3 regions of the Mesorhizobium delmotii genome follow, and region 2 is predicted to be linked to each of the others. Evidence: predicted binding sites of a transcription regulator. Region 2 holds the regulator's gene; each other region holds the start of a gene.
The links. Region 2 encodes PhoB, which activates phosphate uptake and scavenging genes when phosphate is short. Its sites were predicted from a motif close to TGTCATNNANCTGTCAT; they were not measured.

Region 1: the regulator PhoB is predicted to act here: its motif matches at 1,275-1,291, upstream of ppk2 (polyphosphate kinase 2).
Region 3: the regulator PhoB is predicted to act here: its motif matches at 1,314-1,330, upstream of BQ8482_RS30055 (RNA degradosome polyphosphate kinase).

The regions. Positions count from the first base shown of each region.
Region 1 covers NZ_FUIG01000018.1:56,374-58,641, forward strand. The annotation lists gene BQ8482_RS10445 (dihydrofolate reductase family protein) at 1-58, shown strand, start outside; gene ppk2 (polyphosphate kinase 2) at 267-1,187, opposite strand; gene BQ8482_RS10460 (aldo/keto reductase) at 1,447-2,268, shown strand, end outside.
Region 2 covers NZ_FUIG01000043.1:143,269-145,536, forward strand. The annotation lists gene phoU (phosphate signaling complex protein PhoU) at 1-490, shown strand, start outside; gene phoB (phosphate regulon transcriptional regulator PhoB) at 507-1,196, shown strand; gene BQ8482_RS26205 (ROK family protein) at 1,393-2,268, opposite strand, start outside.
Region 3 covers NZ_FUIG01000051.1:20,592-22,859, forward strand. The annotation lists gene BQ8482_RS30055 (RNA degradosome polyphosphate kinase) at 1-1,152, opposite strand, end outside; gene BQ8482_RS30060 (zinc-finger domain-containing protein) at 1,470-1,715, shown strand; gene BQ8482_RS30065 (FAD-dependent monooxygenase) at 1,732-2,268, shown strand, end outside.

The sequences.
Region 1 (2,268 bases), on a different contig from region 2:
CTGCAGCGAGCAGGTCGCAACGCCGAATGCCACGCATGTCATCATCGAGCGCGCGTAGTGCTGTGATGATAAAGCAGCCCCCTCACCCGGATTGCCAACCGAATTGCGAAGAGCAATTCGGGGCAATCCGACCTCTCCCCGGGGGGAGAGGAGATCGCCAGCGCTGGCGCCAGCCTCTTCTCCCCAGCGGGGAGAAGGTGGCCCGAAGGGCCGGATGAGGGGGCGTTCTCAGGCGCGGCAGTGCGCTTCTGGCGAGAACTCTGGCCTCAATACTTCTCAGGCACGTACAGTTCGCGCGGCAGCACCTGGCGCTCATATTCGGGATTGAAGACGCGCTCCGGCAGTATGATTTCCTCGTGCGGGACTTCCTCGTAAGGCATCTGCTTGAGAAGATGATCGATGCAGTTCAGCCGTGCCCGCTTCTTGTCGTTGCCCTCGACGATGAACCAGGGGGCTTCGGGAATGTTGGTGCGGGCGAAGGTCTCTTCCTTGGCCTTGGTGTACTGCTCCCAGCGCACGCGCGACTGCAGGTCCATCGGCGACAGCTTCCACTGCTTCATCGGATCATGGATGCGCATCTGAAAGCGCATCTGCTGCTCCTCGTCGGTGATGGAGAACCAGTATTTGACCAGGGTGATGCCGGAGCGGACCAGCATGCGCTCGAACTCCGGCACGTCGCGAAAGAACTCCTCGACCTGGTCCCGCTCAGCGAAGCCCATTACACGCTCGACACCGGAGCGGTTGTACCAGGAGCGGTCGAACAGCACGATCTCGCCGCCTGCCGGCAGATGCGGGACGTAGCGCTGGAAATACCATTGCGACTTCTCGCGCTCGGTCGGCGCCGGCAAGGCGACGACGCGGCAGATGCGCGGATTGAGCCGCTGGGTGATGCGCTTGATGACGCCGCCCTTGCCGGCCGAGTCGCGGCCCTCGAAAACCACCACCAGCTTCTTCCTGGTGTAAGCCACCCAGGACTGCAGCTTGATCAATTCGGATTGCAGCGTGATCAGGTCGCGAAAATATTGGAGGCGATCCATCGAGGGCGGATGCGCGTTCTTGTAGATTTTGGCGATTTCCAGCGACAGCGCCGGTTCCGACATTTCCAACTCGTAGTCCTCGTCGAGCATGTCGCCTAGCTCCGCTTCCAGCCAGTCCTTGGCAGGAGAATTCTGTTTTGCTTCGGTCATTTATGCTGCTCCGCGTGCACGCCCTGTCGGCGTCCGGCCTGCCAGCCAAGATCGAACACCTTGAGCCGACTTGCATACAGGCCGGCAATGACGGTTTTATTTCAGCCGGCCTGTGCGCCGGTGCGCCCAAATCCGTGAGATGCGATCAATCCGCCCCCCTTGGCATGGGCGACAAGCGGCTCAAATTGTCCTACAAATGCCACGTTCCTTCGGGCAGCCTTCGAAGCAGCCCTTCTCAACGCAATTGCGAGGATCTGATATGGAATACCGCACTCTCGGCCGTTCCGGACTGAAGGTTTCGACGCTTACCATGGGTACCATGACCTTCGGTGGCGCCGGCGCATTTTCGGCGGTCGGCAAGACCGATCTCGACGAGGCGCGCCGGATGATCGACCTCTGCATCGATGCCGGCATCAATCTCATCGACACCGCCAATGTCTATTCGAATGGGCTTTCGGAAGAGATCATCGGCGAAGCGCTCGGCGGCAAGCGCAAGCGCGATGTACTGATCGCCTCCAAGGCGCGCATGCGGATCGGCGACGGTCCCAACGACGAAGGGCTGTCGCGCTACCATCTGATCCGCGAGTGCGAGAAGAGCCTGAAGCGCCTCAGGACCGACGTCATCGACATCTATTTCCTGCACGAATGGGACGGCACGACGCCGCTCGAGGAGACCATCGCCGCGCTCGATACGCTCGTCAGCCAGGGCAAGGTCCGCTATGTCGGCTGTTCCAACTATTCCGGCTGGCAAGTGATGAAGGCGCTGGGGATCAGCGACCGCCAGCACCAGCCGCGCTTCGTCACCCAGCAGATCCACTACACGCTGGAAGCGCGCGAAGCCGAATATGAACTGCTGCCGATCTCGGTCGACCAGGGGCTTGGCGTGCTGGTGTGGAGCCCGCTCGCCGGTGGACTGCTGTCCGGCAAATACAACCGCGACCAGGCCACCGCCCGCCAGCTCAGCGGCTGGTCTGAACCGCCGATCCGTGATGAGGAGCGGCTATGGCGGATCGTCGACGTGCTTGCCAATATCGGCAACAACCATGGCGTGTCGGCGGCGCAGGTGGCGCTTGCCTGGCTG
Region 2 (2,268 bases):
GCGGCAGCCGATGGCGCAAGATCTGCGCGCCGTGGTTGGCGCAATCCGCATGGCCGGCGATCTCGAGCGCATCGGCGACCTGGCCAAGAACATAGCCAAGCGGGTCAGCGCAGTCGGGCAGAGCGCCACGCCGCGTAATCTCTCGCACGGTATCGACGCGATGGCGGATCTCGTTCTTGTGCAGCTCCGCGGCGTGGTCGAGCACTATGTGTCGCGCAATGCCGGCGCGTTGAAAGAACTGCGCGCCGACGACCAGAAGATCGACGTGAAATATACGGCGGTTTTTCGCGAACTCCTGACCTACATGATGGAGGATCCGCGCAACATCACCGCCTGCACGCATCTTCTGTTCTGCGCCAAGAATCTCGAGCGTATCGGCGATCACGTCACCAACATCGCCGAAAACGCCTACTATGTCGTGACCGGGCAGCAATTGCCGGCGGATCGCCCGAAGCTCGACGAAACGACGATGTCGGCGCCGGCGACATGACGGGGGTGACCGGTCGATGATCGCGCCACGCATCATGGTGGTGGAGGACGAAGAGCCGCTGGGCGTCCTCCTCCGCTACAATCTGGAATCCGAAGGCTATCAGGTCGAGGTGGTGACGCGCGGCGACGAGGCCGAAATCCGGCTGCAGGAAAACGTGCCCGATCTTCTGGTGCTCGACTGGATGGTGCCGGCGGTTTCCGGCATCGAGCTTTGCCGACGCCTTCGGATGCGCCCCGAAACCGAGCGGCTGCCGATCATCATGCTGACCGCACGCGGCGAGGAGAGCGACCGGGTGCGCGGCCTCTCGACAGGGGCCGACGACTACCTGGTCAAGCCGTTCTCGACACCGGAATTCATGGCCAGGATCAAGGCGCTGCTGCGCCGCGCCAAGCCCGAAGTGCTGTCCAGCGTGCTGAAGGTCGGCGACATCATGCTCGATCGCGAATCGCACAGGGTCTATCGCAAGAAGAGCGAGATCCGGCTCGGGCCAACCGAGTTCCGGCTGCTCGAATTCATGATGCGGCACCCGGGTCGGGTCTTCTCGCGCAGCCAGTTGCTAGACAATGTCTGGGGCGAGACGATCTACATCGACGAGCGCACGGTGGACGTCCATGTCGGACGGTTGCGCAAGGCGGTCAACAATGGTCGCATGCCCGATGTCATCCGCACCATCCGCGGCGCGGGCTATGCGATCAGGGAAGACTAGCTGATATTCAGGTGATGCCGGCCTGCGACCGGCGATTTCCTGCGATTCCGGTACGTACCCAAAAGTACGCTCCGTTCCGGTTCTCGGAACTCACGCAGTCTGGTCGGCTCGCGCCCGTCTTCGAGCCGGCGCGGCCTGACCTGAATCTCAACACATCCCCAAGTTGCAATCCGCCGTTGTTCCTTGCCTTTCGGAGTCAGGCCACGTGCTTCCTGATCATGCCGGACTTCCCTTGTATGCCCGGCGCGAAAATCTCCTGGTCGACGAAGCTCAGCGCCCGCAAGGCGCAGCCTTCGCGGATCAGCGGCAGCTCGTTCGTCTCGGTGTCGAAGGAAATCGAACCCGAATGATGGCCGCCGGCGGTCTGGGCGATGGCCTCGCGCAGGGCCGGCTCGATCAGGTCGAAGGCGGCAGCGTTGGCGCCGACCATGGCGACCGGCGCCGGATCGATCAGCGCGAACAGGCTGCCGAGCCCGAAGCCGAGCGCTTCGCCGGCCTTGCGGTAGGCTTCGCGCTCCGGTCCGTCCGCCTGGCGCGCCCGGGCCGCCAGTGCCCGCATCTCGGCGTCGCTGACATCGGCGACCGGCTCTGCGTTCTCGCTCAATTGCCTTGCGTTGCGCCAGATGGCGTAGTTGCCGGCATAGGCCTCGACGCAGCCGCGCCGCCCGCAGCGACAAAGCGCGCCGCCCGGCCGATGAATCATGTGGCCGAATTCGCCGCCCGAGGAATGGGTGCCGGTGAACAGTTCGCCCTTCAGCACCAGCCCCATACCGATGCCGTGCGAGAGCAGGATGGCGATGAAATCGTCGCGGTAGCGATCCGGCTCGCGCCAGCGCAGCGCCACGGCCATCATGTTGCAGTCGTTCTCCATGATGGCCGGGATGCCGAACTCGCGTTCCAGAATGTCGGCGAAGGCGATGTTAGTCTGCGGCGTGATCGGCGACCACAACATGGCGCGCGCATGCGAATCGGTGATGCCCTGGATCGCCAGCGCGATGCGGGCGACGCTTTGGACGTCGAGGTCGGGGTCTTCGATCCGGCGCCGCACGATGGCGACACATTCGTCGATCAG
Region 3 (2,268 bases), on a different contig from region 2:
CTTGATCGCCACCACTTCCGGGTCGGCCATCGCCTGGCGCAGGAACTGCACCACCACGTCGAAGGACTCGTAGGGGTGATGAACGATGATGTCCTTCTCGCGGATGGCGGCGAAACAGTCACCGCCGTGCTCTCGGATGCGCTCGGGAAAGCGCGGATTATAGGGCGTGAACTTGAGATCGTCGCGGGCGATGGCGACGATCTCGGAAATCTGGCTGAGCGCCAGGGGACCGGTGAGCACGCTGATGCGGCTCGACGAGACGCCAAGCTCGCCGGCGACGAACTCGCGCAGTTCGGCCGGCATCAGCTTATCGAATTCGATGCGGATGACCGAGCCGCGGCGGCGGCGCTTCAGCGCCGTCTCGAACAGGCGCACGAGATCCTCGGACTCCTCCTCGACCTCGATGTCACTGTCGCGGATGATGCGGAACGTGCCGGAGCCCTTGACTTCGTAGCCGGGGAACAGCTTGCCGATATAGAGACCGACCGCCTCTTCCAGCGGAATGAAGCGGACATGACGCTTGCGGTCAGGCAAGCGGATGAAGCGCTTCAGCGCCACCGGCAGACGCAACAGCGCGCTCATCTCTTCGCCATTCCTGCGATGGCGCAGTTGCAGGGCCATCGAGAAGCCGAGATTGGGAATGAATGGGAACGGATGCGCCGGGTCGATCGAAAGCGGTGTGAGCACCGGAAACACCTGCTCCTGGAAATGATCCTCGAGCCAGGTCTTCTCGTCCTTGGTCAGCGCATCGCGGCTGATGCTCTCGATGCCTTCCTTGTCGAGCAGCAGCATCAGCGCGGAAAGGCTCTTCTGCTGGTCCTCCTGCAGGCGCTCCACCTCGCGCAGCAACTGTTCCAGCTGTTGTTCGGGGGTGCGGCCGTCCGGGCTCTTCAGCGTGATACCTTCGCGAACCTGGCCGGCGAGACCGGCCACACGGACCATGAAGAACTCGTCGAGATTGGCGGCCGAAATCGACAGGAAGCGGACCCGCTCGAGCAGCGGATGATTGGCGTTCAGCGATTCCTCGAGGACGCGGCGGTTGAATTGCAGCCAGGAAAACTCGCGGTTGACGAAGCGGTCCGGGTTGCCGCCCTCTGGGCTCGCCACCTCGACAGTGGTGAATTCGCTCTGCACCGGCTTTAGTTCGTTCATGGTTCCTGCTCGTTTCGCACCCGCTGGCCACAGCGTGGCGCGTCTTTGCGGACGCGCAAAGGACGCTCCCACCACTTAAGCTACGCATGATCCCCAGCGAAACCGAATTCGGTTTTCGGACCATGCCTTAACCGGCTTAGCTTATCCTGTGACAGGCTTTTACGACAGTTTGATTTCATCGATCTTGCAAAGAGACTGCTTATGATCCAGATGCAATCCAGGTACAGCGCGGCGCGTCCTTTGGACGCGCAAAGGTCGCGGTGGAATTTTGATTTTGCGCATGATCCGGGGTCATGCGGCAAATAAAGGAGACGACGATGGCAGGCGGTTCCATTCCCCATTTCCAGAACGATGCGGGCTATGCGGCGATCGACATCGGCGTCAAGGAATTCATGTGCACCGGCGCCAACCCACCTTTCGACCATCCGCATGTGTTTCTCGACATGGGCGACGACAATGAAAAGGTCTGCCCCTATTGCTCGACGCTTTATCGCTATTCGCCAAAGCTGAAGACGACGGAAACGCAGCCTGCGGGATGCCTCTATATCGACCAGGCCGCCTGACGCGCACGCCATCCCCATGGACGACACCCGGTCCCGGCAGCTGGTTATCGCCGGAGCCGGCGTCGCTGGACTGACTGCGGCGCTGGCGTTTTCCGAGCGCGGCTATCTGGTGCGGCTGTTCGAACAGGCGCCGCGCCTCGAAGCGGCCGGCGCCGGCATCCAGCTCTCACCCAACGCGACGCGCATCCTTCGCCAGCTCGGCGTGCTCGACCGGCTGTTGCCGGCGGCGGTACGGCCGGAGGCGGTCGTGCTCAAGGAGGCGGCCACGCTGCGCGAGCTGGCGCGGGTGCCGCTTGGCGAAGCAGCCGAAAGGCGCTGGCAGGCGCCCTATCTCGTCGCTCATCGGGCTGACCTGCAAGACGCGCTGATGGCGCGCCTTGCCGAGCAGCCGGACATCAGTCTCGCCACCGGCGCGCGCGTCAGGGGCGTCGCCACAGGACCGCGCCATACCACGGCAACAGTCAAGATTGCCGGCAAGACGGTCGAAGCCGACGGCTTTCTGCTGATCGGCGCCGACGGCGTCTGGTCGGCGATCCGCGCTTTTGGCGGGCTT